DNA from 3 places in the Pseudomonas mosselii genome. Region 3 is predicted to be linked to each of the others. Evidence: predicted binding sites of a transcription regulator. Region 3 holds the regulator's gene; each other region holds the start of a gene.
What was found. Region 3 encodes FliA, which starts transcription of late flagellar genes. Its sites were predicted from a motif close to CTAAAGTTTNNNNNNNNNNNGCCGNTAA; they were not measured.
Positions count from the first base shown of each region.

Region 1: K5H97_RS20530 (flagellin N-terminal helical domain-containing protein) is a predicted target of FliA. The motif match lies at 2,270-2,297, and genes of this name have one in related genera.
Region 2: motA (flagellar motor stator protein MotA) is a predicted target of FliA. The motif match lies at 9,261-9,288, and genes of this name have one in related genera.

Region 1 is NZ_CP081966.1:4,437,075-4,447,262, reverse strand. It holds one part of gene K5H97_RS20540 (IS3 family transposase) at 1-578, opposite strand, end outside; one part of gene K5H97_RS20540 (IS3 family transposase) at 578-1,040, opposite strand; gene K5H97_RS20535 (ketoacyl-ACP synthase III) at 1,149-2,078, shown strand; gene K5H97_RS20530 (flagellin N-terminal helical domain-containing protein) at 2,378-3,826, shown strand; gene K5H97_RS20525 (flagellar protein FlaG) at 3,902-4,252, shown strand; gene fliD (flagellar filament capping protein FliD) at 4,336-5,724, shown strand; gene fliS (flagellar export chaperone FliS) at 5,853-6,254, shown strand; gene K5H97_RS20510 (flagellar protein FliT) at 6,274-6,570, shown strand; gene fleQ (transcriptional regulator FleQ) at 6,737-8,212, shown strand; gene K5H97_RS20500 (sensor histidine kinase) at 8,372-9,589, shown strand; gene K5H97_RS20495 (sigma-54-dependent transcriptional regulator) at 9,586-10,188, shown strand, end outside.
Region 2 is NZ_CP081966.1:644,628-654,815, forward strand. It holds gene parC (DNA topoisomerase IV subunit A) at 1-1,984, shown strand, start outside; gene K5H97_RS02895 (PqiC family protein) at 2,160-2,870, shown strand; gene K5H97_RS02900 (histidine kinase) at 3,059-4,510, opposite strand; gene serB (phosphoserine phosphatase SerB) at 4,647-5,861, shown strand; gene asd (archaetidylserine decarboxylase) at 5,960-6,823, opposite strand; gene K5H97_RS02915 (rhodanese-like domain-containing protein) at 6,833-7,642, opposite strand; gene K5H97_RS02920 (HDOD domain-containing protein) at 7,687-9,222, opposite strand; gene motA (flagellar motor stator protein MotA) at 9,353-10,188, shown strand, end outside.
Region 3 is NZ_CP081966.1:1,830,815-1,841,002, reverse strand. It holds gene K5H97_RS08390 (chemotaxis protein CheA) at 1-961, opposite strand, end outside; gene K5H97_RS08385 (protein phosphatase CheZ) at 974-1,762, opposite strand; gene K5H97_RS08380 (chemotaxis response regulator CheY) at 1,782-2,156, opposite strand; gene fliA (RNA polymerase sigma factor FliA) at 2,260-3,000, opposite strand; gene fleN (flagellar synthesis regulator FleN) at 2,997-3,830, opposite strand; gene flhF (flagellar biosynthesis protein FlhF) at 3,945-5,258, opposite strand; gene flhA (flagellar biosynthesis protein FlhA) at 5,270-7,399, opposite strand; gene K5H97_RS08355 (DUF1285 domain-containing protein) at 7,811-8,371, opposite strand; gene K5H97_RS08350 (DUF4823 domain-containing protein) at 8,383-8,988, opposite strand; gene K5H97_RS08345 (GTP 3',8-cyclase MoaA) at 9,055-10,023, opposite strand; gene K5H97_RS08340 (TetR/AcrR family transcriptional regulator) at 10,153-10,188, opposite strand, start outside.

The DNA.
Region 1 (10,188 bases), 2.6 Mb from region 3:
CGCGTCGTAGACCTCCCAGCCCACGGCCTTGCGGCTGTAAATATCCTCGATCAGATAGAGGTAGTAATACTTTCCGCGTATCGGCGAGGGCAGATACGTGATGTCCCACGACCACACCTGATTGGGCGCTTTGGCCGCATGCGTTGTCGGTGCTGCGTGCCTTCTGGGCCGCTGGCTGCGGCCTCGATGTTGTTGTTGGCCTGCCGCACGTAGAACGCGATAAAACGTCGCCTCCGACGCCACATAACGCCCTTGATCGGCCAGCCGCGGCACGATCTGGCTCGGCGGCAAGTGGGCGTACTCCGGGCTGTTACACAGCGTCACAATGGTCTGACGCTCGACTTCGCTCAGTGCATTTCGCGGTGTTGGCCGTGTGACAATCGTTCGGGCATCGGCCTGGATAACCTCTGTTTCAGTCCAACGTTGCAAAGTCCGCAGCGATAGACCGATTTCCTGGCACGCCCTGATTTTTCTGGCTCCTGCCGCCACCGCGCTACCCAGCCAGGCAACGATTAACTGGCGCTCTGGCAAAGATGTTAGTTGTCCTCGTTGTCGTTCGTCCCCCAGTAGTCGTTGAGCTTTTTTCGCAGCACCAACAACGCGGCTGTTTCAGCGAGCGCCTTGTCTTTGCGGCGCAGTTCGCGCTCAAGTTCCTGGATGCGTTTCTTGTCCTTGCGAGATTGCTCGCGATCTTCTTTTTGCTGAGCCTTTGTCGATTTCTGGCCGGTGATAAAAGCTTGTCGCCAAGCCGTGATTTGTTCGGGGTAAAGACCTTTGCGGCGGCAATACTCGCCGAGGTCGATCTCGGACAAACCGGCGGCTTCAAGCACGACAGCAAACTTGGTTTCGGCTGACCAGTTCTCGGTCAACGGCTTGTTTTCGGACACTGCATTTCCTTCAGAACTGAGCTGCTTGCGCCAGTTGGACAAAGACATTTCGCTGACCCCTTCGCGCCGGGAAACCTCGGCCATCGACAGGTTCAGCGGGGGAAGCAGCATTTTAAGTAATGCGGCTCTGCGTTCAGGTGAATAGTACGGCACGACCAGTCTCTTTCCGCCCCCGATATGCTTTTTTAGGAAAAATCGGAGAGGCGACAACTATCCTGACACCGGGGGGCGGTCTTTGGCTGTTTTCATTGGGAAGCCAGAATGATTGGCATCAAAAGCATCGCGAGTTACGTGCCCACCGCTGGCCTGGACAACTACGTCCAGGGTGCGAAGTTCGGCAAGGACGAAGAGTTCATGTTCGGCAAGATCGGCGCCTCCTTCCTGCCGCGCAAGGCCGAGGAGCAGGAAACGTCCGACCTGTGCGTGGAGGCTGCCCGGGCGCTGTTCGCCAACAACCCCGAGCTCGATCCGCAGTCGATCGATGTACTGATCGTGGTCACCCAGAACGGTGACGAAGAAGGCCTGCCGCACACCGCGGCGATCGTCCAGAACAAGCTGGGCCTGTCGACCCGCGTGGCGGCCTTCGACGTGTCGCTGGGCTGCTCGGGTTATGTCTATGGCCTGTACGCCATCAAGGGCTTCATGCAGGCGGCGGGGTTGAAAAACGGCCTGCTGATCACTGCCGACCCGTATTCGAAGATCGTCGATCCGGAAGACCGCAACACCACCATGCTGTTCGGTGACGCCGCCACGGCCACCTGGATGGGCGAGAACGCTGTCTGGCAGCTGGGCGAGGCGCGTTTCGGCACCGATGGCTCGGGTGCCGAGCACCTCAAAGTCAGCGATGGCACCTTCTTCATGAACGGTCGCCAGGTGTTCAACTTCGCCCTGGTCAAGGTGCCGGCGCACCTGCATGAGCTGCTGGCGGCCAGCGGTTTGCAGTCTTCGGACATCGATGCGTTCTGCATTCACCAGGGCAGCGCGGCGATCGTCGATGCCGTGGCGCGGCGCTTCGAGGAGCAGCATCCGGAGAAGTTCGTCAAGGACATGCTCGAGACTGGCAACACCGTGTCCTCCAGCGTGCCGCTGCTGCTGCAGAAGCACATGTTCGACAGTAGCTGGAAGCGCGTGGCCATCAGCGGCTTTGGCGTGGGCCTGTCGTGGGGTTCGGCGATTCTCTATCGCGGCTGATTCGCGAAGGCCTCGAAAAAACGCCTGGCGTGCCCCGCCAGGCGTTTTTTTATGCGTGGAAGATCGCCCTGTAGGAGCGTGCTTGCCCCGTGAGGGGCTGCAAAGCAGCCCCTGATCGGCAACCGCCAAATCAATAACCCCCTGATTTCATGGGGGTGGCGGGGTGATGGCATTTTTTTTTCGAAAATGCCCTCAAGCAACCCACGCAGACGACGATAACCATTACGAAGGTTCTCTAGGCCATACCCGGCGGATGCCAGGGCCGGAAGCCGCAGTACCCATCCAACGAGGATTTCGTCATGGCTTTAACTGTAAACACCAACATTGCTTCGGTTACTACTCAGGTTAACCTGAACAAGGCCAGCACTGCCCAGACCACTTCGATGCAGCGCCTGTCTTCCGGCCTGCGCATCAACAGCGCCAAAGACGACGCTGCCGGCCTGCAGATCGCCAACCGTCTGACCAGCCAGATCAACGGCCTGGGCCAGGCAGTGAAGAACGCCAACGACGGTATCTCGATCGCCCAGACCGCCGAAGGCGCAATGCAGGCTTCGACCGAAATCCTGCAGAAAATGCGTACCCTGGCCCTGTCCTCGGCCACCGGCTCCCTGAGCGCCGACGACCGTAAGTCGAATAACGACGAATACCAGGCTCTGACCTCCGAGCTGAACCGTATCTCCGCCACCACCACCTTCGGTGGCCAGAAGCTGCTGGACGGCTCCTACGGCACCAAGGCCATCCAGGTCGGCGCGAACGCCAACGAAACCATCAACCTGACTCTGGAAAACGTTGCTGCCAGCAACATCGGCTCCCAGCAAATCAAGAGCGTTGCTATCACTCCTAACGCCACTGGCGTTGCCGCTGGTGCTATCACCGTGACCGGTAACGGTCAGACCGCCAACGTAGCTGTAGCTGCGGGTGACTCGGCAAAAACCATCGCTGCAAACATGAACGGTGCAATCGGTGGTCTGACTGCCACTGCCAGCACTGAAGTTCAGCTGGGCGTTGATGCCACGGCTATCGCTGGTGCTGCTGGCGCTCAGGCTAACTTTGACCTCACCGTGGGCGGCCAAACCGTCAAGATCATCGGTGTTACCAATACTGCCAACCTGGCTGAACAGCTGAAGTCCAACGCCGCCAAGCTGGGTATCAGCGTCAACTACGACGAGGGCAAAGGCTCGCTGTCGATCAAGTCCGATACCGGTGAGAACATCAAGTTCAATGCCGCTGACGCTGGCGCTGTGGCAGGCATCACTGCCAACACCCGTGCCGGCGATGGCACCTACGCCGCTGCTGGTACCGCTCTGGTTGCCGCTGGTGCTGACTTGATCGCAACTGGCGCGGTATCGCTGGACTCCGCCAAGGGCTACGCTCTGAACGGTGCTGGCGTAACTGGTCTGTTCGGTGCAGGTACCGCAGCTTCTTCGGTCAAGACCACCATCTCCAACACCGACGTCACCGACGCCACCAAGGCTCAGAACGCCCTGGCCGTTATCGACAAGGCTATCGGTTCGATCGACAGCGTCCGTTCGGGTCTGGGTGCTACCCAGAACCGTCTGACCACCACCGTCGACAACCTGCAGAACATCCAGAAGAACTCCACCGCTGCCCGTTCGACCGTGCAGGACGTGGACTTCGCTTCGGAAACTGCAGAGCTGACCAAGCAGCAGACCCTGCAGCAGGCTTCCACCGCGATCCTGTCGCAGGCTAACCAGCTGCCATCCTCGGTCCTGAAACTGCTCCAGTAATTCAGGCGCCTGAGTAAGAGGTGGAAGGGCGCGTTTACGTGCCCTTTCGCTTTTTTGACATGAGGAGTTCGAAGCATGGACATGAGTGTCAAGCTGAACCAGGTGTATCCTCCGGTGCTGCCTCAGGCAGTGACGACTGCCAAGGACTCACAGGTGCCTGCCAAGGTGCCGGAAGCCGGGGCCGTCGATGACAAGCCGCACACCCGCGAGGACCTGGAGAAGGCGGTTGGCGATATCCGTGATTTCGTCCAGTCGAGCCAGCGCAAGCTGGATTTTTCAATCGATGATTCCACCGGCCGGGTCGTGGTCAAGGTGATCGCCACCGAATCTGGTGATGTGATCCGCCAACTCCCGTCGGAAACGGCGCTGAAGCTGGCACAAAGCCTCAGCGAAGCTGGCAGCCTGCTGTTTGACGGCAAGGCGTAAGCTGGCATGATTTTTGTTGCTGTCGGTCATTTACGGCGTGTAGTCGTCAAGGACCCGGCAGCTACCGAACAAGGAGAGCAATGATGGCAGGTTCAACAATCAGCGGTATCGGATCGGGCATCGATACCCAGGCGATTGTGAAGTCCCTGGTGGACGCGCAAAAGGCGCCGAAGCAGGCACAGATCAATACCCAGACACTGAAGGCAACCACCACATTGTCCTCGATCGGCAAGATCCAGGCGGCCCTGGATGCTTTCCGTGGCGCGTTGACCACTATGACTAACGACAACAGCTTCGGCGGTCTGGTGCTGAAGTCCTCGGATGAGAAGGTCGCTACCATCACCGCGGGCGCAGGCGCGGCCAATGGTTCGTTCAACCTGCATGTGGAGCAGTTGGCGTCTGCATCCAAAGTGGCCACCAAGGTGTATGCCGGTGGTTCGAATGCCGTGGTCAATCCCGGTACCACCAGCACCAAGCTGACCATTACCCAGAATGGCAAGAATCACGATATCAGCGTCCCGCCGGGCGCCACGCTGCAGCAAGTGCGCGAGGCGATCAATAGCCAGTTCGGGACTGCGGGTCTGAGTGCCAACGTCATGACCGATGCCTCGGGTTCGCGTCTGGTTATCACGTCCACCAAGATGGGGGTGGGGTCCGATATCACCCTGTCGGGGAATTCGGGGCTCGAAATTGGGTCGACCGTTGTGGAGGAGCCCAAGAATGCCAAGTACACGCTCGATGGTATCTCCATGGAGTCCAAGAGCAATGACATCAGCGATGCGATCAGTGGCCTGAATATCAAGCTGGTGGGGGTTTCCGAAAAGGACAAGGGCACAGGCAATTTCATCAAGACCAACCTGTCGCTGACCACCAGCGCCACTGCGTTGAAGTCGGGCCTGAAAGGCTTTATCGACACTTACAACGCGCTGATCAAGGCCGTCAACGCCGAGACCAAGGTGACCAAGAACGCCGACGGTACCGTGACTGCCGCCGCGCTCACTGGCGATGCGTCCATGCGTGCATTGATGTCTTCGATTCGCCAAGAGATGAACATGCTTGCCGGTAACGGCACACTGAAGTCGCTCGCCGCCTTTGGCGTCACCTCATCCCAGGATGGCGGTACGCTCACCCTGGACGACAAGAAGTGGGACAAGGCCGCGGCCACCAACGCCGCCGACCTGACCAGCATCTTCAATGGCAAGGATGGCCTGCTGGCGCGTCTGCAGAAGGCCACCGAGCCCTATGCCAAGGCCAGCACCGGCACCCTGGCCGAGCGCTCCAAGGCCTTGTCCGAAAGCCTGACCAAGCTCAAGACCGAGCAGGACACGCTGGATACGCGTATGGAAGCCCTGCGCGTCAGCCTGCAGGACAAGTACAACAGCATGGATACCCTGGTCTCCCAGTTGCGCCAGCAGCAGAACAACGTGCTGGGCACGCTCAACGCACTGAACAATGCAAAGAACGATAAATAATCCGTGAAGGTCCCGTGAAGTCCGGGCATGATGTCCGGCTTCGCCTCGGCGGCAGGTAAAGTTTTCCGTCGCCGGCCCGATAGAAGGACTATGAAACCAGTCGTTTTTGCCCGCTACGAGGTCGCAAGATGAATCCCATGAGAGCCCTTCGGCAGTACCAGAAGGTCAATTCCCATGCCCAGATTTCCGAAGCAACGCCCCATCGCCTGGTGCAGATGCTGATGGAGGGTGGGCTCGATCGCATGGCCCAGGCCAAAGGTGCGCTGGCCCGCGGCGACATCGCTGAAAAAGGCCTGATGCTGGGCAAGGCCATCGACATCATCATCGGCCTGAACGACGGCCTGGATGCGCAGAAGAGCGCGGACCCTGCCTATATCGAGCAGCTGTCGAGCCTCTACGCCTACATGACCAATCGCCTGATGCAGGCCAATATCGACAACGACCCGGCGATCATCGACGAGGTCGCGCAATTGCTGATCACCGTCAAAAGCGGCTGGGACGCGATCGCCGAAGCGCAACAAGCCGGCTGAGCCGGACAGGGAGAGCAAGGTGAGCAGCGAACTGCAACGATTCGACGAGACCCGCGACGCACTGCTGAACGCTCTGAGTGCCAAGGACTGGGATGCCATCGGCAGGCTCGACGAGAGCTGCCGCACCTGCATCGACGACATGCTCGGCGCGCCAGCGCTGGATGAAGAGCTGGTCAAGGAGCGCTTGGAAGGGTTGTTGCAGGTCTATCGCGAACTGCTCGACGCGACCATCGGCGAGCGCCAGGCCATCGCCGATGAAATGACCCAGATCAATCAAGCAAAGAATGCGTCGAAGGTTTACCATTTGTTCAGTTAATATGCACCGGACTGAGCAAAAGGCGCCATAAATTTGACTGTGCAGGCCTTTTTGACTTTACTAGTGGCTGTTTTCGAAATTCAGACGTCCGAACACTGACCATTCAGTCGGAATGATGTCGTGCACGCCCTCCGGGCGCCGATATGACTAGGGAAGTTGCTATTGCATGTGGCGTGAAACCAAGATTCTCCTGATCGATGACGACAGCGAACGCCGCCGCGATCTGGCGGTGGTCCTGAATTTTCTCGGCGAAGATAACCTCTCCTGTTCCAGCGGCGACTGGCAGCAGGTGGTCGAGGGTTTGTCTTCCAGTCGCGAAGTGCTGTGCGTCCTGATCGGGACCGTGAATGCTCCGGCCAGCGTGCTGGGGCTCCTTAAGACAGTGGTCGGGTGGGATGAGTTCCTTCCGGTTCTGCTTTTGGGTGAAATTTCTTCCGCGGAGTTCCCTGAGGACCTGCGTCGGCGCGTGCTCTCCAATCTCGAGATGCCGCCGAGCTACAGCCAGTTGCTCGACTCCCTGCACCGTGCCCAGGTCTACCGCGAGATGTATGACCAGGCCCGTGAGCGTGGTCGTCAGCGCGAGCCCAACCTGTTCCGTAGCCTGGTGGGCACCAGCCGTGCCATCCAGCATGTGCGGCAGATGATGCAGCAGGTCGCCGACACCGACGCCAGCGTGCTGATCCTCGGCGAGTCCGGCACCGGCAAGGAGGTGGTGGCGCGCAACCTGCACTACCACTCCAAGCGCCGCGAGGCGCCGTTCGTGCCGGTCAACTGCGGGGCGATTCCGGCGGAATTGCTCGAGAGCGAATTGTTCGGTCATGAGAAGGGCGCCTTCACCGGGGCGATCACCAGTCGTGCCGGGCGTTTCGAGCTGGCCAACGGCGGCACGCTGTTCCTCGACGAGATCGGCGACATGCCGCTGCCGATGCAGGTCAAGCTGCTGCGTGTGCTGCAGGAGCGCACTTTCGAGCGGGTCGGCAGCAACAAGACCCAAAGTATCGACGTGCGCATCATCGCCGCGACGCACAAGAACCTCGAGACCATGATCGAGGACGGGACCTTCCGCGAAGACTTGTATTACCGGCTGAACGTGTTCCCCATCGAGATGGCGCCATTGCGTGAGCGGGTGGAAGACATCCCGTTGCTGATGAACGAGCTGATCTCGCGCATGGAGCACGAGAAACGCGGCTCGATCCGCTTCAACTCCGCATCGATCATGTCGCTGTGCCGTCACGGCTGGCCGGGCAACGTCCGTGAGCTGGCCAACCTGGTGGAGCGCATGGCGATCATGCATCCGTACGGGGTGATCGGCGTGGCGGAACTGCCGAAGAAGTTCCGCTACGTGGATGACGAAGACGAGCAACTGGTCGACAGCCTGCGTTCCGATCTCGAGGAGCGCGTGGCGATCAACGGGCATGCGCCGAACTTCGCCAGCCATGCCATGCTGCCGCCCGAAGGGTTGGATTTGAAGGACTATCTTGGCAGCCTGGAGCAGGGGCTGATCCAGCAGGCGCTGGACGATGCCAATGGCATCGTCGCCCGGGCCGCCGAGCGCCTGCGCATCCGCCGCACCACGCTGGTGGAGAAGATGCGCAAGTACGGCATGAGCCGCCAGGGTGGCGAGGAGCAGGCGGACGACTGATCCCGCCGGGTTTTGGCGCAATGGCCGGGTGCTTGACAACCCCGGTCATTGCGCTCGGTCAACAAGCCCACAGCTGATTGCCCCCATCTCCGGCACGGCTATTGCTACACCGCTGGCAACATACCGTTTTTATGACGGTCAGCCATGCGAGAGAGCACGATGCCCCAGGCCGCCCACCGTTCCCATTCCTCCGATCCGCGAGGACACACCCCGCTCGAGCAGGAAAGCCGGCAGGGTCTCGAGCAGGCGTTCGCCCTGTTCGACCAGGTTTCCAGCCAGCTCAGCCAGTCCTACAACATGCTTGAGACGCGCGTCAGCGAGCTCAAGGGCGAACTGGCAGTGGTCAGCGCCCAGCGCATGGCCGAACTGGACGAAAAGGAGCGCCTGGCCAACCGCCTGCAGAACCTGCTGGACCTGCTGCCGGGCGGGGTGATCGTGATCGATGGCGAGGGCTATGTGCGCGAGGCCAATCCGGCGGCTTGCGAGTTGCTGGGCGAGCCGCTGGTCGGTGTGCTCTGGCGGCATGTGATCGCCCGCAGTTTCGCGCCGCGTGAGGATGACGGCCACGAGGTCTCGCTGCGTGACGGACGCCGTCTGTCCATTGCCACGCGTTCCCTCGATGCCGAGCCCGGCCAGTTGGTGCTGCTCAATGACCTGACCGAAACCCGGCGCCTGCAGGACCAGTTGGCGCGCCACGAGCGCCTGTCGTCACTGGGGCGCATGGTCGCGTCCCTGGCCCACCAGATCCGTACGCCACTCTCGGCGGCGATGCTGTATGCCGGTCACCTGGCCGACCCGCAGCAGGCGCTGGCGGAGGAGACCCGTCAGCGTTTCGCCGGCAACCTCAAGGAGCGCCTGCACGAACTGGAGCATCAGGTGCGCGACATGCTGGTGTTCGCCCGCGGCGAGTTGCCCCTGAGCGACCGCATCAGCCCGAAAGCGCTGTTCCAGGCGTTGCAGCAGGCGGCCCATGCCCATGTCCAGGGGCATGCCGTGCGCTGGCAGTGCGACAGTCATCTTGGCGATTTGCTGTGCAACCGCGACACCCTGGTTGGCGCGCTGCTCAACCTGATCGAAAACGCCCTGCAGGCCAGTCATGAGCCGGCGCGAATCAAGGTCCATCTGTCCCGTCGCGACGATAGCCTGCGCATCTGCGTGAGTGATGCCGGCAGCGGCATCGACGCGCAACTGCTGACGCGTCTTGGCGAGCCGTTCCTGACCACCAAGGCTACCGGCACCGGCCTGGGGCTGGCAGTGGTTCAGGCCGTGGTGCGGGCGCACCGTGGCACGCTGGGCCTGCGCTCCAAGCCTGGGCGTGGCACCTGTGTCACCGTGGTGTTGCCGCTGATCGACAGCCGGCTGGAGGCAGGTCAATGAGTGTCAAGGTTCTGCTGGTGGAGGACGATCGGGTCCTGCGCCAGGCGCTGGCCGATACCTTGGAAATCGGCGGCTTCTGCCTGCGCGCCGTCGGCAGCGCCGAAGACGCCTTGCTGGCGGTGACCGAGGAGTCGTTCAGTCTGGTGGTCAGCGACGTGAACATGCCGGGCATGGATGGTCACCAGCTGTTGGCGCAGCTGCGCCGCAACCACCCGCAACTCCCGGTGCTGCTGATGACCGCCCATGCGGCGGTTGAGCGGGCCGTTGAGGCCATGCGCCAAGGGGCTGTCGACTATCTGGTCAAGCCCTTCGAGCCCAAGGCGTTGATCAGCCTGGTGGCGCGGCATGCCGTCGGTGCCGGTGCGTCAGCGGGCGAGGAGGGGCCGGTGGCTTGCGAGCCTGCAAGTCGGCAATTGCTGGAATTGGCAGCCAGGGTCGCGCAAAGCGATTCAACGGTGTTGATTTCCGGTGAGTCGGGGACTGGCAAGGAGGTGCTGGCGCGCTATATCCATCAGCAGTCGCGGCGCGTGGACCAGCCGTTCGTGGCGATCAACTGCGCGGCGATCCCGGACAACATGCTTGAGGCGACACTGTTCGGT
Region 2 (10,188 bases), 1.2 Mb from region 3:
CATGGTGCTGATGGCCCAGCCGTTCAGCTACCGCTACACCCTGGTCGACGGCCAGGGCAACTGGGGTGCGCCGGACGATCCGAAGTCGTTCGCCGCCATGCGTTACACCGAGGCGCGCCTGTCGCGCTATTCCGAAGTGCTGCTCAGCGAGCTGGGCCAGGGCACCGTCGACTGGGTGCCGAACTTCGACGGCACCCTGCAGGAGCCAGCGGTGCTGCCGGCGCGCCTGCCGAACATCCTGCTCAACGGTACCACCGGCATCGCCGTGGGCATGGCCACCGACGTGCCGCCGCACAACTTGCGGGAAGTGGCCAGCGCCTGCGTGCGCCTGCTCGACGAGCCCAAGGCCACCATCGAGCAGCTGTGCGAGCACATCCAGGGCCCGGACTACCCCACCGAGGCCGAGATCGTCACCCCGCGCGCCGATATCCTCAAGCTCTACGAGACCGGCAAGGGCTCGATCCGCATGCGCGCGGTGTACCGTGTCGAGGACGGCGACATCATCGTCACCGCGTTGCCGCACCAGGTCTCCGGGGCCAAGGTTCTGGAGCAGATCGCCGCGCAGATGCAGGCCAAGAAGCTGCCGATGGTCGCCGACCTGCGCGATGAGTCGGACCACGAGAACCCCTGCCGCATCGTCATCATCCCACGTTCGAACCGCGTCGATGCCGCCGAATTGATGCAGCACCTGTTCGCTACCACCGACCTCGAGAGTACCTACCGGGTCAACGTCAACATCATCGGCCTCGACGGCCGTCCGCAGCTGAAGAACCTGCGCGCGCTGCTGCTGGAGTGGCTGGAGTACCGGATCGGTACCGTCCGTCGCCGCCTGCAGCACCGCCTGGACAAGGTCGAGAAGCGCCTGCACCTGTTGGAAGGCCTGCTCACCGCGTTCCTCAACCTGGATGAAGTGATCCATATCATCCGTACCGAAGAGCACCCCAAGCAGGCACTGATCGCCCGTTTCGACCTGACCGAAATCCAGGCTGACTACATCCTCGAGACCCGCCTGCGCCAGCTGGCCCGTCTGGAAGAGATGAAGATCCGTGGCGAGCAGGACGAGCTGCTCAAGGAACAGAAGCGCCTGACCACCCTGCTGGGCAGCGATGCCAAGCTGCGCAAGCTGGTGCGCAGCGAGCTGATCGAAGACGCCGAGACCTATGGCGACGACCGTCGCTCGCCGATCGTCGAGCGTGCCGAGGCCAAGGCGCTCTCGGAAAACGAGCTGATGCCGACCGAACCGGTCACCGTGGTGCTGTCGGAGAAGGGCTGGGTGCGTTGCGCCAAGGGCCACGATATCGATGCCACCGGGCTTTCCTACAAGGCCGGTGACGGTTTCAAGGCCGCCGCCGCCGGACGCTCCAACCAATTCGCCGTGCTCATCGACTCCACCGGCCGCAGCTATTCGGTGGCGGCCCACAGCCTGCCATCGGCGCGCGGCCAGGGCGAGCCGCTGACCGGTCGTCTGACTCCACCGCCCGGCGCTACCTTCGAGTGCGTGCTGCTGCCGGAGGACGAGGCCCTGTACGTGGTGGCCTCCGACGCCGGCTACGGCTTCGTGGTCAAGGGTGAGGACCTGCAGGCCAAGAACAAGGCCGGCAAGGGCCTGCTCAGCCTGCCCAACGGCGCCAAGGTGATGACCCCGCGCCCGGTGGCCGACCGCGAGCAAGACTGGCTGGCCGCGGTAACCACCGAAGGCCGTCTGCTGGTATTCAAGGTCGCCGACCTGCCGCAGTTGGGCAAGGGCAAGGGCAACAAGATCATCGGCGTTCCGGGCGACCGAGTAGCCAGTCGTGAAGAATTCGTCACTGACCTGGCAGTGATCAGTGAGGGGTCGACCCTTGTATTGCAAGCTGGCAAGCGTACCCTTTCTCTGAAACCAGATGATCTCGAGCACTACAAGGGGGAGCGTGGTCGCCGCGGTAGCAAATTGCCACGTGGTTTCCAGCGCGTGGATAGCTTGATGGTGGAAACCCCCGCCTGAGTGCATGGGCTGTCTGCTGCGGCGCTTTCGGCGCCGCTTCAGGCGGAAATGCTGGAGTCTGGCGGCTAATTCGCGGATGATAGGGCCCGCGTGGCGCCGGCGTGGCCGGGTGCCCGGATGAATCTACATGTGTATCACTGCGGTCAGTCTGGAGACGACCGCCTGGATGGGATGAATGAAATTTCTGCGCCTTCCATTTGCGTTGCTGGTGACCGGCTTGCTGGGCCTGAGCGGATGCAGCATGCATCAGCCGGTCGCCTTGTATCAGCTCGACAGCGGTGAACCCGGCCAGCCGACCCAGGCGGCGGGCATGGCGGTGGTGCTCGGCCCGGTATCGGTGGCCGACTACCTGCAACGTGAGACCTTTCTACAGCGGCAGGTCGATGGCAGTCTGACGGCAGCCACCGATGGCCGTTGGGCCGGCAGCCTTTCGTCGGATATCGACCAGTTGCTGGTGCGCCAGCTGGCCTGGCGCCTGGACAGCCAGCGCGTGGTGCTGGCACCGGCGAGCGCCGGCTTCACGCCGGACGTGCAGGTGCTGCTGTCCATTACCCGCCTGGACTCGGGCAAGAACCAGCCCGCGATCCTGGACGCCCAGTGGCGTGTGCTGGACCGCCGTGGCCAGGTGCGTGACAACCGCATCGTCCACCTCGAGCAGCCCCATGCGGGCAGCGAGTCTGCGCAGGTCCAGGCTCAGGGGCAATTGTTGCAGAAGCTGGCCGAACAGCTGAGTACCGCCGTTAAACCACTGGCCAACCAGCCGGCCATCGCCGAGGAGACGCCACGCAAGCCGGCGGCGCCGGTGCAGGTGAAGAAAGAGCCTGAGAAACCGAAGATTCCGATGGCCTCGCCGATTCGTACCGATATGGAAGTGTTCCGCTTCTGATATCCGCAGCCACAAAAAAGCCCGCAGCGATGCGGGCTTTTTTGTGTCTTTGGTCGGGAGGCTTTATCAGATCTGCGTGGGAGCGGGCTTGTCCCGCGATAGGGCTTGCCAGGGCAGCAACATTGCCTGCCCCGACGCTATCGCGGGGCAAGCCCGCTCCCACGCAAGTCCTAGATGAGCGGTGGCGCTCAGGCGCGGCGCTCGTGCATCCGTGCCAGCTGGCGTTCCAGCATCGACGGGTAAGGCTCCATCAGGCGTTCTACACAGCACGCGCCTTCCGGGCTGGCAATCGGCCGAATACGCGCACGCTGGCGCACCAGGGCGTCATCGCTGATGCGGCGCTCCACCAGCAGCAGGTTGCGGCTGTGCTGCGACAGGGCCAGGGCGTCCTGGGCCTGTTCGGTCATCAGCAGGTCGACCTGATCCAGGCCTTGCAGGTCGTCAGCCAGCACCAGGCCCAGTTGCAGCTGCAGGGTGATGCCGCTGTCGGCCACCTCGATCTGCAGGGCGTGGCCCAGGGCGCGCAGCAGCTCGCCGCAGCAGATGGCATTGGTCAGGTAGTCCTCGCCGCTGTCGCGGCTGTGGAACAACAGCAGGGTGCTGCCGTCGTTCAGGGTGTGGACTTCGCCTTCGTACAGCGATGCAGCCTGCTCCAAACAGTCGCGGTAGCGCTCCAGCAGCTCGGTCAGGCGGGTGCGTGGCAGGCGACGCAGTTGCTCCTGGGAGCCCAACTGCACGGCCAGCACGGCACTGAACTGCGGCTCGTCGGACTCGACGATGACAGGCTTGGCCGGAGCGCTTTGCTCATCCATCAGGTCGGCGAAGGCGTCGTCGTCCTCGTCGTGCCCGGCAGTCTGTACCATCGCCTTGGCCCGTGGGGCGACCTTGGCAACTGGCGCGTCGTCGAAATCGTCTTCCTCGTCCTCTTCTTCAGGCTCAGGTGGCGGCGGTGGGGCGAGGCGCGCGTGCAGTTGGCGCGCCAGATCGCCGATTTCGTCCTGGCGGTCGATGCCCGGCGTGTAAGGGTGCGGGTCACGCAACCACACGCGCAACTGCAGCAGCGGCGTCGAGATAAAGCGTCCAAGGCGCAGGCTGAGGGTCAGGGCCAGGGCCAGCAGGATCGCGGCGAGGATACCCATGCTCTGCAAGCTGATCAGCATCGGTTGCTGGAACTGGTTCATGTCCAGGCTGATGCGCAACTGGCCGGCGGTCACGTCCTGGAAGGTGATCTTGGTCTGGTAGACCCCTTCGGTTTCGCCCAGCAGGCTGTTGCGCGGGCGCTGGCCGGCCTCGGCGAGGATGCGGTTGTCCACGCTGTAGATGGCCGCATGGGCCACCAGCGGGTTCTTCACCAGGTTGCCCAGCAGCACGTTGAGGCTGAGGATGTCGTTGGACACCAGCAGCTCGGTGGCCGAGGTGGCGGTCTGGGTGGTCAGGCTCTGGCCGACGGCATCGGCCTGCTCGTGCATGGCCTGCTTGAACTGCAGGCCCATCACGCAGGCATAGATCACCAGGGCCAGGGCCACCAGGAAAATGTTGTGGCTGGCAATGCGCAGGGCCAATGGAATTCGGCGCTGGCTCAGGGCTCGGTAGATCATCAGGAAGAAGTTGTCGGGTTTTACGGGCGTGGGCCGGTTCACAGAGCGCGGCTCTTTATGGCGAGAAAGTTGCTGCGCAGTATAGCGACACGCGTTTTGTCGGCAAAGTATCGTTGGCGCCCGGCGGTCATGGAAAATCGGTAGAATGCGCATTTTTCATCGAGTTGGAGCCCCGGTCTTGCGCGAAATCGTCCTGATCAACATCACTGGTGAAGACCGTCCGGGTCTCACTGCGGCCATCACCGGCGTCCTGCTCCAGGGCGGTGTGAGTATTCTCGACATCGGCCTCGCTGTCATGCACGGCACGCTGTCGTTCGGCATCCTGGTCGACATCCCCGATAACGAAGTGGCCACGGCGCTGCTGCAGAGCGTGCAGTCCAAGGCTCACGAACTGAACTTGCAGGCCCGCTACACCCCCATTTCCGAGGCCGACTACCAGCACTGGGCCGACAGCCAGGGTGAGGCCCGCCACATCGTTACCCTGCTCAGCCGCCGGATCACCCCGCAGCAGTTGCAGCGCGTCAGCGCCATCATCAGCGAGCACGACCTGACCATCGAGCGCATCGAACGGCTGTCCGCCCGCGTGGCGCTGGACGCCCAGATCGACAAGGGCAAGGCCGCGCTGGAAATCTCGGTGCGTGGCGAGCCGAACGACGGCCAGGCCCTGCGTGCGGCGTTCTTCGCGCTGTCCGAAGAGCTGAGCATCGACATCGCCTTCCAGAAAGACGACCTGTTCCGCCGCAACCGCCGTCTGGCGGTGTTCGATATGGACTCGACCTTGATCGAGGCCGAAGTCATCGACGAGCTGGCCAAGGCCGCCGGCGTCGGCGAACAGGTCGCGGCGATCACCGAGCGTGCCATGCGTGGCGAACTGGATTTTCGCGCCAGCTTCAAGGAGCGCATGGCCTTGCTCAAGGGGCTGGACGTGAGCGTGCTCGACCAGATCGGTGCTTCGCTGCGCCTGACCGAGGGCGCCGAGCACCTGTTTGCCGAACTCAAGCGCCTGGGCTACAAGACCGCCATCCTCTCCGGCGGTTTCACCTACTTTGCCAAGCAGGTACAGGCGCGCCTGGGCATCGACTACGTATTCGCCAACGAACTGGAGGTGGTCGACGGCAAGGTGACCGGGGTGGCCGTCGAACCGATCGTCGATGCCCAGCGCAAGGCCGACCTGCTGTTGCAACTGGCCAGTCAGGAGGGCCTGCAGCTCGAGCAGACCATCGCCGTTGGTGATGGGGCCAACGACCTGCCGATGCTGTCCCAGGCCGGCCTGGGCGTGGCCTTCCGCGCCAAGCCGCTGGTGCGCCAGTCGGCCAAGCAGGCCATCTCGACGCTGGGCCTGGATGGCGTGCTGTACCTGCTGGGCGTGCGTGATCGCGAAGCGCGCGGTTGATCTTGAGCCCAAGGAGGGCGAAGCCCTCCCAGCAATCCCAAGGCAAAAAAAGGCCCTGCATGACATCAATCATGCAGGGCCTTTTGCTTACCGGATAGTCAGGCCTGGGTCGGCTGCGCCAGCAGCTCACCCATGCGCACCGCGGAGCCGGCACCCAGGCTCTCTGCCCACTTCACCTGCTCCGGCCCGAACAGCACGATGGCGGTGGAACCCAGCTTGAAGCGGCCCAGTTCGGCGCCCTTTTCCAGGTGGATCGGTGCACGGCTGGCCTCGTCGTAGCGGAAGGTCTTCAGCTCGCGCTTCGGTGGCGTGACCAGGCCGGCCCAGACGGTCTCGATCGAGGCGACGATCATTGCGCCGACCAGCACCACGGCCATCGGCCCACGCTCGGTGTCGAACAGGCAGACCACGCGCTCGTTGCGGGCGAACAGCTCAGGCACGTTTTCCGCGGTGGTTTGGTTGACCGAGAACAGCCGACCCGGCACATAGACCATCTCGCGCAGGGTACCTGCCAGCGGCATGTGCACGCGGTGGTAGTCCTTGGGCGACAGGTAGATGGTGGCGAATTCACCGCCCATGAACGGTGCGGCCAGGGCCGGATCGCCGCCCAGCAGCTCCAGGGCGCTGTAGCCGTGGCCCTTGGCCTGGAAGATGCGGCCGTGCTCGATCGGGCCGAGCTGGCTGACGGCGCCATCGGCTGGGCAGAGGATCGCGCCGGGGGTTTCGTCCAGCGGGCGGGCTCCCGGCTTGAGGGCGCGGGTGAAGAAGGCGTTGAAGTGCTCGTAGGCACTGAGATCTTCGACCAGCGCCTCGGACATGTTCACCTGGTAGCGCTTGGCAAACCAGGCGGTGAAGGCGTTCTTGAACCAGCGTGCGCGGCACTCGGCGACGCAGCCGGCCAGCCGCGACAGCAGGTGGTGCGGCAGCAGGTACTGGCTGATGATGAACAAGCGGGATTTCATTGAGCGTCCTTAAACTTCGACGGGCGTGTCGGGGTGATTGCCCCATTCGCCCCAGGAACCGGCATAGCCCTTCACCCGTGGATAGCCGAGGGCCTTGGCCACGAGGTAGGTGAAGCCGGAGCGGTGGTGGGTCTGGCAGTGGGTAATCACTTCCTTGTCGGGGGTGATGCCCAGGTTTTGCAGGACGTCGGCGATGTCCTTGCGGATGCGCAGGTGGTTGTTCAGGTCCATGCCGGCGGTCCACTCGAAGTTGATCGCGCCGGGAATGTGCCCGCCCTTGGCCGCCAGCACCTTCTCGCCGCTGAATTCCAGTGGCCCGCGTGCGTCCCAGATGACCAGGTCGGCGGCGCCCAGGCGGCTTTGCAGGTATTCGCGGGTAGCGGTGGGTTCGCCATGCAGGTGCAGGCTCACCGGGCCGCCGGCGACTTCGGGCGTTTCGGTGGACAGCTTGTCCGCCGGCCAAGCCTGGATGCCGCCATTGAGGTAGTGGTATCCCTTGTGGCCGATGACGTCGAGCAGCCAGATGAAGCGCCCGGCCCAGCCGCCGCCCTCGTCGTCGTAGACCACATACACTGCATCGTCGCGGTGGCCGAGTTCACCGAACAGTTTCTCCAGGTCGGCACGGGCCGGCAGCAGGCCGGGGGCCGGGGGCTGGCCCAACTGGGTGCGTTTCGGGTCGACGAAGCGGGCTCCGGGGATGTGCCCGCTGCCATAGCGGTTGGCGCTGGTCAGGTCGACCAGGATCAGCCGCGGCGAATCCAGGCGCGGCAGCAGGTCCTCGGCTTCGATCACCAGGGACAGGCCGGAAAAGTCAGTCATCCACGTTCTCCAGGGTGGAAAGAGGGGCGATTGTAGCGCAAGGGTCAGGCATTGCGGGTGGCAAACACGGCCAGGGCGCGCTCCACGCATTGCGCGGTCTTGCCGAACGCCTGCACGCTGACGTCGGCCAGCGGCTTGCCGTCCTGGTCGGCCACCGCCAGCATCAGTACCTGGTCGCCCACCGCCAGCGAGCGCAGCAGCAAGTGCTCGCCGCGGAAGAAAGCGCGCAGCGGTGCCGGCAGCAGGGTACTGAACTGGGCATGGTTTTCGGGTGTCAGGCGTAGTTGCCCGGCTTTTGCCATCAACTTTTGCAACAATTTGTTCTGCACGACGGGCAGCGCCATGGCGGCGGCCTCGCGTGGCAGGCCGGCGGTCTGCTGCACGCGCAGGTAATCGGTGGTCTTGTCCAGGCTCAGCAGCATGATGCGTTGCATGCCGCAGGCCAGCAGGGCGTCGCGGGCCTGGGTGGCCAGGTGCACGGCATTGCTGAACGGGCTGGGCTGGGCCAACAGTTCCTGGCACAGCGCGCGCCAGCGGCCAAGATCCTCGGTGCTGGGTGGCGGCGGAGTAAGCATGTCCGGGTGCGGTCTGCGCTGGTGCCAGGGCCAGATCAGCGCCTCGGCCGGGTGGAACAGCGCATCACGGGCGTGATGACGGGCACTGGCCGCGGCTTGTTGGTGAACCTGCTGTTGGACATCGTCCAGGGTGGTCTGCAGGTATAGCGCGGTGAGCAGTTGCCAGCGCAGCAGGTGCGGGTTGTCCCAGCCTACCTGGGCGGCCAGGGCGAGGCCGTTGGCCAGCAGCACGGTGTTGGGTGGCTGGTTGAACCAGCGACGCAGCGCTGGCTCGTCGTCCAGGCGCTGCTGCTGGACCAGCGGGTCCTGTTCGCGGGCGATGTTCAGCACCTGAGCCAGTTGCTCGCGCTCGTCCATCAGCAGGCGATAGCCCTGGGTCACCCACTCGGGCAGGCGCCAATGCTCGGCCATGGCCTGGCATAGTTGCATGAGGCGCACGCCGAACAGTTCCCGTTCGACCTCGGCGGCGTCCTCGCTCTTGTGGATGACCCGCAGTTCCCAGTTATCCAGCAATTTGGGGTAGGCCAGGGCCAGCGGCCACAGCGGCGAGAGGAACAGCAGGCTGCCCCAGTGGATTTCCTGCCACAGCCGCGCCAGCCGGCTGGCGAACAGGCCGTTGGCCTGTTGGGTGGCGTGTTGGCTGATCAACAGGAACTGGCGCAGCACCGGCGGGATCTCGTCGGCCGGTATCGACGGCAGCCGCGCCAGCAACTGGCTGGTGCGGGCCAGCCCCAGCCGATTAAGGGCGATTTCCAGGCTTTCGGCAGGCTCCGCCAGGCTGGCGTTGGCCGGGTGGTTGGCCTCGCGCAGCACGCAGAGCACCAACGCGGGGCTGTCCTGCATCAGTTCGGCGATGTCGCGCAGGGAGCGGCGGCTGTCGTTGATGGCCTGTAGAACGCGGTCGTGGCTGTCTTTCGGCACGGGTACTCGAATCCCGTCGAGCAGCTTTACCCAGGCCTCTAGAGTCGACGGAACCTGACTTGGCACCTTGGTTTCAATTGGCATATTGACATCAGTCCGAACTGGCTTTTCGCAATGAGTGGCTATAGTCTGGCGCAGTTCTGCCGATAAGTAGAAGAAGAGTTTTCAAGCTTCCGTTCCCTACCCTGACCACGACAGCAAGTGCTTCCAACTTATGGCTAAAATTATCGGCATCATCGTCGTATTCGCGAGCGTGCTCGGCGGCTACGTGCTTTCCCACGGCAAGATCGCGGCACTGATCCAGCCGTTCGAAGTGCTGATCATCGGCGGCGCGGCCTTTGGTGCGTTCCTCCAGGCCAACCCTGGTTACATGACCATGCATGTAATCAAGAAGTCGCTGAAGATGTTCGGCACCCGCTTCACCCACACCTTCTACCTCGAAGTGCTGGGCCTGGTGTACGAGATCCTCAACAAGAGCCGTCGTGAAGGCATGATGGCCATCGAGGGGGACATCGAGGACGCCGCGGCCAGCCCGATCTTTGCCAAGTACCCGGCCGTGCTGGGCGATGAGCGCATGACCGCGTTCATCTGCGACTACCTGCGGATCATGTCCACAGGCAACATGGCGCCCCATGAGCTCGAAGGCCTGTTCGACATGGAGCTGCTGAGCATGAAGGAAGAGCTGGAGCACCCGTCCCACGCGGTGACCGGCATCGCCGACGGCATGCCCGGCTTCGGTATCGTCGCGGCGGTACTGGGTATCGTGGTGACCATGGCCTCGTTGGGCGATGGCGACCAGAAGTCCATCGGCCTGCACGTGGGCGCGGCACTGGTCGGTACCTTCTTCGGTATTCTCGCTGCCTACGGCTTCTTCGGCCCGCTGGCCAACGCCCTGCGCCACGATGCGAAAGAGGAACTGAACGTCTACGAGGCGATCAAGGCCTCGCTGGTGGCCTCGGCCTCCGGCATGCCGCCGTCGCTGGCGGTCGAGTTCGGTCGCAAGGTGCTGTACCCGGCGCACCGCCCGAGCTTCGCCGAGCTGGAACAAGC
Region 3 (10,188 bases):
GCGCAGGAGCCGGCTTGGCAACGGGCTTGACCTCGGCCTTGGCCGCGACAGGCGCGGCGACGGCGGCAGGCGCCTCGGCGGTGACCGCGTCACTGGAGAACTTGCCCTTGCCGTGCAACTGGTCGAGCAGGGCCTCGAATTCGTGTTCGCTGATGCTCTCGTCGCCCGCGGCGGGTGCCGCGCTGGCCACTGGCGCGGCGGCGCCTGGCAGTGCGTCGACGGCAAAAGTACCTTTGCCGTGCAACTGGTCGAGCAGCGACTCGAACTCATCGTCGGTGATCTCGTCGCTGGCCGGAGTGGCTGGCGCAGGCGCGCTGACGGCGGCATCGGCCGAGAACTGGCCCTTGCCGTGCAGCTGGTCGAGCAGCGACTCGAACTCGGCATCGGTGATCTCGTCACCGCCGCCGCTGATTTCTTCACCCTGCAGTTGCTCATGAACCTGAGCTTCAGCCTTGACCGCATCGAGCGAGTCGAGCAGTTGCTCGAACTCGGTATCGGTGATGTCGGGCTCGGCAGCCGGGGCTTCGACCACGGGCGCCGCCTCGACCACCGGGGCCGGGGCTTCGGCGCCACCGGGCTCGGCCAAGCGCGACAGCGCCGCCAGCAGCTCCGGCGTGGCCGGCGTGACATCGGTACGTTCGCGCACCTGGCCGAACATGCTGTTGACCGTGTCGAGGGCCTCGAGCACCACGTCCATCAGTTCCGCGTCAACCCGGCGCTCACCTTTGCGCAGGATGTCGAACACGTTCTCGGCAATGTGGCAGCACTCCACCAACTCATTGAGCTGAAGGAAGCCGGCGCCCCCTTTTACAGTGTGGAAACCGCGGAAAATCGCATTGAGCAGGTCCGCGTCATCGGGCCGGCTTTCCAGCTCGACCAATTGCTCGGACAGTTGCTCGAGGATTTCGCCGGCTTCTACCAGGAAATCCTGGAGGATTTCTTCATCGGCGCCGAAGCTCATTAAACGTGCTCCTTAAAAACCCAGGCTGGACAACAGATCGTCGACATCGTCCTGGCTGGACACGACGTCTTCACGCTTATCGGCATGAATCTGCGGACCTTCACCCCGAGTCGGATGTTTTTCTTGATCTTTTTCAGCGCGCAGCTGCTGGTGGTCATGTTCGATCCCGGCAAAGCGGTCGACCTGGCTTGCCATCAGCACGAGCTTGAGCAGATTGCTTTCGACTTCGGTGACCAGCGCGGTCACCCGTTTGATCACCTGGCCGGTGAGATCCTGATAATCCTGGGCCAGGACGATATCGTTGAGATGGCCGGCGACCTTCTGATTACCTTCGGCGCTGTGCGTCAGAAAACTGTCCACACGCTTGACCAACTCACGGAATTCCGGCGCTGCCACCTCACGGCGCATGAACCGCTGCCAATCGGCGGACAGGCTCTGGGCCTCGGCGGCGAGGTCGTTGAGCACCGGGGTGCAGGCCTCTGCCAGGTCCATGGTGCGGTTGGCCGCACCTTCGGTGAGGCGAACCACGTAGGAGAGGCGTTCAGTGGCGTCGGTAATCTGCGACACTTCCTCGGCCTGCGGCATGGACGGGTCGATCTGGAAGTTGACGATTGCACTGTGCAGTTCGCGAGTAAGCTTGCCAACTTCCTGATACAGCCCGCGATCGCGGGTCTGGTTCAGTTGGTGGATCAGCTGTACCGCATCACCGAACCGGCCGCGCTCGAGGCTCTCGACCAGTTCCTGGGCATGCTTCTTAAGGGTTGATTCGAACTCACCCAAAGAGTTGTTGGTTGACTCCATTGCGCCCCCCAGACGTGACTCAGCCGTTGACGCGTTCGAAGATCTTTTCGATCTTTTCTTTCAGCGCCACGGCGGTGAAAGGCTTGACCACGTAGCCGTTGACGCCGGCCTGGGCAGCTTCGATGATCTGCTCGCGCTTGGCTTCTGCGGTGACCATCAGTACCGGCAGGTGCTTGAGGCGCTCGTCCGCGCGAACAGCACGCAGCAGGTCGATACCGGTCATGCCCGGCATGTTCCAGTCGGTTACCAGGAAGTCGAAGTGTTCGCTGGTGAGCATCGGCAGTGCCGTGTTGCCGTCATCAGCCTCCTTGACGTTGGTGAAACCCAGGTCACGCAACAGGTTCTTGATGATCCGCCGCATCGTCGAAAAGTCGTCAACGATGAGGATTTTCATGTCTTTGTTCAATTAGACCTCCAAGCAGTCTTAAACGCGCTCGGCGCCGAGCGCGCACTCAATCAATTCGGCACCACAAAAAAACGACTGCATCAAACCTGGTTCAACGCGCCCGCCATTCCCCCAGGCGGCTGCGCAGACGCGCCGCGCACTGGCTGTGCAACTGGCTGACACGCGATTCGCTGACCCCCAGGACCTCACCGATTTCCTTGAGGTTCAGCTCTTCGTCGTAGTACAGCGCCAGGACCAGGCGCTCGCGCTCCGGCAGGTTGGCAATCGCATCGGCCAGGGCGGCCTGGAAGCGCTCGTCCTCCAGGTCCCGCGATGGCTCCAGCTGGCCGCTGGCTCCGTCCTCGTGCAGCCCCTCGTGTTCGCCGTCCTGCAGCAGGTCGTCGAAACTGAACAGGCGACTGCCCAAGGTGTCGTTCAGAATCCCGTAGTAATCATCGAGACTCAATTGGAGTTCGGCAGCAACCTCGTGATCTTTAGCGTCGCGCCCTGTCTTTGCTTCAACACAGCGAATCGCGTCGCTGACCATACGCGTGTTGCGGTGCACCGAGCGCGGTGCCCAGTCGCCCTTGCGCACTTCGTCGAGCATGGCGCCGCGGATGCGGATGCCGGCGTAGGTTTCGAAGCTGGCGCCCTTGCTGGCGTCATACTTGTTGGCCACTTCCAGCAGGCCGATCATCCCGGCCTGGATCAGGTCCTCGACCTGGACGTTGGCCGGCAAACGCGCCAGCAGGTGGTAGGCGATGCGCTTGACCAGCGGCGCGTAGCGCTCGATCAGCTCGTACTGAGCGTCCTTGGCGGCCTTGCTGTACATCTTGAAACCGCTCGCGTTCATAGCACCGGCCCTGCACTGGTGGGCTGCACCAGGCGCTCGACGAAGAATTCCAGGTGTCCGCGCGGGTTGGCAGGCAGCGGCCAGCTGTCGACCTTCTGCGCAATGGCCTTGAAAGCCAGCGCGCACTTGGACCGCGGGAAGGCCTCGTATACAGCCCGCTGCTTCTGCACGGCCTTGCGCACACATTCGTCGTACGGCACGGCACCGACGTATTGTAGGGCGACGTCAAGGAAACGATCCGTGACCTTGGTCAACTTGGCGAACAGGTTGCGCCCTTCCTGCGGGCTCTGGGCCATGTTGGCCAGCACGCGGAAGCGATTCATCCCGTAGTCGCGGTTGAGCAGCTTGATCAGGGCGTAGGCGTCGGTGATCGAGGTAGGCTCGTCGCACACCACCAGCAGCACCTCCTGGGCGGCGCGGACGAAGCTGACTACCGAGTCACCAATACCCGCAGCGGTGTCGATCACCAGCACGTCGAGGTTGTCGCCGATCTCGCTGAAGGCCTGGATCAGGCCGGCATGTTGGGCTGGCGCCAGGTGCACCATGCTCTGGGTGCCGGAAGCCGCCGGGACGATGCGCACACCGCCAGGCCCCTGCAGCAGCACATCGCGCAGCTCGCAGCGACCCTCGATGACATCGGCCAGGGTACGCTTGGGCGTGAGCCCCAGCAGAACGTCGACATTGGCCAGGCCCAGGTCGGCGTCCAGCAACATGACCCGGCGGCCGAGCTCGGCTAACGCCAGAGACAGGTTCACTGAAACGTTAGTCTTGCCGACGCCACCTTTGCCACCGGTCACGGCGATCACCTGTACGGGATGCATGCTACCCATGTCTGTTCTTTACCTTGTCTCGCTTGGACCCAGGCCACATGAGGGGCTGAACGTTCAAGGCCACGGTACGGCCGGGCAACCCCATGATGTAGGTACTTTGCACAGTATTCACCCTCAACCCGCACGCTTGCCAGGGTTGTGGTAGAGATCAGCGAACATGTCGGCCATGGCCTCGTCGCTGGGCTCGTCCTGCAACTGCACACTGACCGCGCGACTCACCAGCTGGTGCTTGCGCGGCAGTTGCAGGTCGTCAGGAATGCGCGGCCCATCGGTCAGATAGGCCACCGGTAGTTCATGACTGATGGCTAGGCTCAGCACTTCGCCGAGGCATGCCGTTTCATCGAGTTTGGTCAGGATGCAACCGGCCAGGCCGCAGCGTTTGTAGCTGTGGTAGGCGGCGGTGAGCACCTGCTTCTGGCTGGTGGTCGCCAGCACCAGGTAATTCTTGGCGGCGATACCGCGCCCGGCCAGGGTCTCGAGCTGCATGCGCAGCGCCGGGTCGCTGGCCTGCAGGCCGGCGGTGTCGATCAGCACCACGCGCTTGCGCAGCAGCGGCTCCAGCGCCTGGGCCAGCGACTCGCCCGGATCGACATAAGTGACCGGCACATTGAGGATACGCCCGAGGGTCTTGAGCTGCTCCTGGGCACCGATGCGGAAGCTGTCCATGCTCACCAGCGCCAGGTTGTTCGCGCCGTACTTGAGTACATAGCGCGCGGCCAGCTTGGCCAGGGTGGTGGTCTTGCCCATGCCGGCCGGGCCGACCATGGCGATGACACCGCCCTCCTCGATCGGTTCGATCTCAGGTATGTCGATCATCCGCGCCAGGTGCGCCAGGACCATGCGCCAGGCATGACGCGGCTCTTCGATCTCGGCAGTGAGGTCGAGCAGCTCGCGCGCCAAGCCGCCTGACAGACCCAGGCGCTGCAGGCGGCGCCAGAGGTTGGCCTGCTGTGGCTTGCTGCCCTGCAACTGACTCCAGGCGAGCGAACCGAGCTGAACTTCCAGCAGCTCGCGCAGACCGGTCAGTTCGAAGCGCATGGCGTCGAACAGGCGCGGATCGACCGGGGCCGGCGCTGCGGCGGCGATCGGTGCAGGCTCATCCACATGCGCTTCGATCAACGGCTCGGACGCGGTCAGCGACTGGCCGGCGAACAGCTGACGGTTGCCGCCCTCGACGGCATCGCCGCGCCCGGTCAGTTCGGCCTGGGCGGTGACGATGCGCGACTGGGTCTTGCGTAGCTCGTCCTCGAGCTCCGCATTGGGCACGCGTGGGGCCAGGGCGGACAGTTTGTAGTCCAGCGCAGCCGTCAGTTCGACACCGCCAGCGATGCGCCGGTTGCCGATGATGGCGGCGTCGGAGCCGAGCTCATCCCGGACCAGCTTCATGGCCTGACGCATATCGGCGGCGAAAAAACGCTTAACTTGCATAACCCACTACCTCAGCCGTTCGGGCCCACGGTGGCAACGATGGTGACTTGCTTGTTGTCAGGTATTTCCTGATACGCCAAAACATGCAAATTCGGTACTGCCAGGCGACCGAAGCGCGACAGCATGGCGCGGATCGGGCCGGCAACCAGGAGGATAGCCGGCTGACCCTGCATTTCCTGACGCTGGGCCGCCTCGATCAACGAGCGCTGAAGCTTTTCGGCCATGCTCGGCTCAAGAAGAACACCATCTTCCTGACCCTGCCCGGCCCTTTGCAGACTATTGAGCAAGATCTGTTCCAACCTTGGTTCCAAAGTGATCACAGGCAGCTCGGACTCAACGCCAACAATGCTTTGCACGATGGCGCGGGACAATCCGACCCGCACCAACGCCACCAGCGCGGCGGTATCTTGACTCTTTGTCGGATTGTTGGCGATGGCTTCGGCAATGCTGCGGATGTCACGCACCGGCACCTGTTCGGCGAGCAACGCCTGCAAGACCTTGAGCAGGCCCGACAAGGAAATGACACCCGGCACCACCTCCTCGGCCAGTTTCGGCGAGACCTTGGCCAGCACCTGCAGCAGCTGCACCACCTCCTCGTGCCCGATCAGCTCGTGGCAGTGCTTCTGCAGGATCTGGTTGAGGTGGGTGGCGACCACGGTGCTGGCGTCGACCACGGTATAGCCCAGCGACTGCGCCTGGGCGCGCTGGCCGACATCGATCCACACCGCCTCCAGGCCGAACGCCGGATCGCGCGAGGCGATGCCGTTGAGGGTACCGAATACTTGGCCGGGGTTGATTGCCAGCTCCCGGTCCGGGTAGATCTCGGCTTCGGCCAGGATCACGCCCATCAGGGTCAGACGATAGGCGCTGGGTTGCAGGTCAAGGTTGTCGCGAATGTGCACGGTGGGCATGAGGAAACCCAGGTCCTGGGACAGTTTCTTGCGCACGCCCTTGATCCGCGCCAGCAGTTGGCCGCCCTGGTTGCGGTCCACCAGCGGGATCAAGCGATAGCCGACCTCCAGGCCGATCATGTCGATGGGGGTGACGTCGTCCCAGCCCAGCTCCTTGGTTTCCATGGCGCGCTGCGGCGATGGCAGCAGGTCCTGCTGGCGCTGGGCCTCCTGTTGGGCGACGGCTTTGGCCTTCTGTTGTTTCTTCCATACCAGGTAAGCGCCGCCACCGGCCAGTGCGCCGAGGCTGAGGAAGGCGACATGCGGCATGCCTGGGACCAGGCCCATGATGATCATCAGCGCGGCCGACACACCCAAGGCCTTCGGCGAGTCGAACATTTGCCGGTTGATCAGCTTGCCCATGTCCTCGGAGCCCGAGGCACGGGTGACCATGATCGCGGCCGCGGTGGACAGCAGCAGCGATGGCAATTGCGCCACCAAACCGTCACCGATGGTCAGCAGGGCATAGACCTTGCCGGCATCGGCAAAGGTCATGTTGTGCTGCAGCATACCGATGAGCATGCCGCCGATGAGGTTGATGAAGAGGATCAGCAGGCCGGCGATGGCGTCACCGCGGACGAACTTGCTGGCACCGTCCATGGAGCCGTAGAACTCGGCCTCCTGGGCGACCTCGGCGCGACGGGACTTGGCCTGGGCCTGGTCGATCAGGCCAGCGTTGAGGTCGGCGTCGATGGCCATCTGCTTGCCCGGCATGGCGTCGAGGGTGAAGCGCGCGCTCACCTCGGAGATGCGCCCGGCGCCCTTGGTCACCACGACGAAGTTGATGATCATGAGGATGGCGAACACCACCGCACCGACGACGTAATTGCCGCCAATCACCACTTCACCGAAGGCCTGGATCACCTTGCCCGCGGCGCCGTGACCTTCCTGGCCGTGGAGCATGACCACTCGGGTGGAAGCAACGTTCAGCGCCAGGCGCAGCAGCGTGGCCACCAGCAGGATGGTAGGGAACGCGGCGAAATCCAGAGGACGCAGGGCGTAGACGCAGACCAGCAAGACCACGATCGACAGGGCGATGTTGAAGGTGAAGAACACGTCGAGCAGGAACGGCGGGATCGGCAACATCATCATTGCCAGCATCACCAGCAGGAGCAGCGGCACGCCGAGGTTGCCCCGACCGAGACCGGCCAGGTTGTTACGGGCGCTGCTGATTAACTGAGTGCGATCCACCGCGATTCCTCTTCAAGCAAAACTTTGACGCCTGTGTGGCGACTGGCGCTGCCTTTGCAAGAAGCTTTCCAACTTTTCCGGGGGGCTTTTCTGGGGGGCTTTTCGGGGGGGCGGGTTCGGGTTCGGGTTCGGGTTCGGGTTCGGGTTCGGGTTCGGGTTCGGGTTCGGGTTCGGGTTCGGGTTCGGGTTCGGGTTCGGGTTCGGGTTCGGGTTCGGGCAAGAGTGTGGGCTTTGATTTCCGCATGCGCACTCTTTGGCGCTGTCGCCGCTCACTCACCTTTCAGTACGGGCGAACAAGCGTCGACATTGCCAATGAATGCGCATACAACTTACCAAACCACCGTACAATCGGTAATCGGCCAACCCATTAAAGCTGCCTTTGAAAGGGGCTATGGAAGCCCAGAAAAACCACTACCCATTGCGCCCAATAAGATAAAACTCACCCCGACTCCAAACCCCAAGCCACTCCTCCCCGTCGATCTCCCGGGAAACCGCCAGTTCCACCAACTGATAGAACACATTGCGATGCACCAGCGCTTCAAGGTTTCCACGCATCAACAGGTAAGGAGAGGGTTCATCGGTAACCGGATCGAACTCCACCCGCAGCGGATGGCCCGGCCCAGCCTCGACCTGATCGTCGACATTGCTGGTAAACCGCAGCACCTGCTGCTCCCCGCTGCCCTCGACATCCAGTAGCACGGCGACAAATGGTGCGTCATCGACCCGGATCCCGACCTTCTCCACCGGCGTAACCAGGAAGTAGTCGTCCCCGTCACGCCGAATGATGGTAGAGAACAACCGCACCATCGGCTTGCGACCGATCGGCGTCCCCAGGTAGTACCAGGTCCCGTCCCGGGCGATCCGCATGTCGATGTCACCGCAGAAGTCCGGGTTCCACAGGTGTACCGGGGGCAGCCCCTTGTGCGCGGGGATCTGCGCCAGCAGATCGTTGGCCTTGCCGGAATCGCTCATGACACGCTCGCTCAGTTGCTCATGCCCAGAAGGCTACGAGCGTACTCGCGCATCGGCGCGGCAAGCAAATCCTGTGGCGTGTTGTCGTGGAACGTCAACAAACCGCCGCGACTCTTGATACGCGCGGTGTCGATCAGGTAGCGCGTGCTGGTTTCGATCAGCATCATCTGCACCACGCCACGGTCCCAACCCAGGCGATCGACAGCCTGCTCGTCATACCACTCGTCACCGTTGCCGATGCGATCGTCGGTGCGGGCGAAACGGGTGTAGAGCACATAGTCGGCACCCACCGCGCGGGCCTCGGCGATCGCGTCTTCCAGACCCAGCGGCCCCTGGGCGCGACGCACCAGCGGGAAGTACTCGACGAAGCTTTTGAAGGCCTCCTCGGCGACTGCGTTCTGCCGTGGCACCGGCCCCTTGCCCGGCGGCACGAATGCGCCCTGGCCGATGAAGATGAACGAGTCCGGCTGCAGGCGGATCGACAGGGTACGGGTGGTGTCGCTGTGGTCCAGCAAGCCCGCATCACTCATGTGGTAACGGACGCCCTCCCCCATATCGCTGACATTCATGCAGCCGCCCAACGCCATCAGCGCCAGCAGCAAGACCAGGCTACGCATCTTTCCTCCAGAAACCGGTGACGAAAAACCGGCGAATAGCCGCAGGATGCAGCTTTTGCGCCAGAGTCAGCCGCCGATTACCTTCATCACCATCACATCGCCAGAGAACGCCACGTCCTGCTTGTCCGCCAGGGCCCTGACCAGCAGCCTCTGCAATGCCGGGAGCGCCTGATGTCGGGGCTTGTCCAGCAGGTCGCCGACAAAGTGACGATTGCTCGACGACAGGCAGCCATGCAGCCAGCCGGTGGACGACAAGCGCAGGCGCGAACAGCTGCGGCAGAACGGCACGCTCTCGTTGGCGATCACGCCGAAATGCCCCCTGCCGGGAATGCGGTAGCGCAGGGCCGTGGCATCCAGCGGGCGCGGCGCCTGCTCATAGCTGTACGACTCGCCGATCAGCGCCAGCAGTTGCTCCAGGCCAACGAACTGCTGCAGGAAGGCATTTGCGTCGCGCGCCAGGTGGCCCATGCGCATCAGCTCGATGAAGCGCAGCTCATAGCCCCGTTCGAGGCAGTAGTCGAGCAGCGGCAGCACCTGATCGAGGTTCTGTCCGCGCATGGGCACCATGTTGACCTTGATCGCCATGCCCGCAGCACTGGCCTGCGCCATGCCCGCCAGGACGCTGGCCAGGTCGCCGCCCCGGGCGATCCGGCGAAAGGCACTGGCGTCGAGAGTGTCGAGGGACACATTGAGCCGGCGGATACCGGCATCACGCAGCAGCGGCAGCTTGCGGGCGAGTAACTGACCGTTAGTGGTCAGGCTGATGTCGTCCAGCCCCAGGCCCGCCACCGCGCCGAGAAAGGCTTCCAGTCGCGGGCTGACCAGCGGCTCGCCGCCAGTGATGCGCAGCCGTTCGACCCCGGCCGCCTCCACCAGGTAGGCCACGCCCCGGGCCAGGGCATCCGCCGTGAGCTCGTCCTGCGCCGCCACCAGGCGCTTGCCATCGGGCACGCAGTAGGTGCAGGCATAGTTGCAGGCAGCAGTCAGGCTGACGCGCAGGTTGCGAAAGCGCCTGCCTTGACGATCGACGATCATGGATGACTCCGGCGTGGAAGATTCTGGCGGGCAAAACCTGACTCAAAAATCAGGTTTTTGCAAGCCTTCCCGTCGAAGCCTGGATGCAACGCGCCCGCCGAAGACTCGACGGGCGCGCCTTGGACGGCTTTAGTTCGAGGCTTCCGGGTCGCGCTTGCGCTTGTT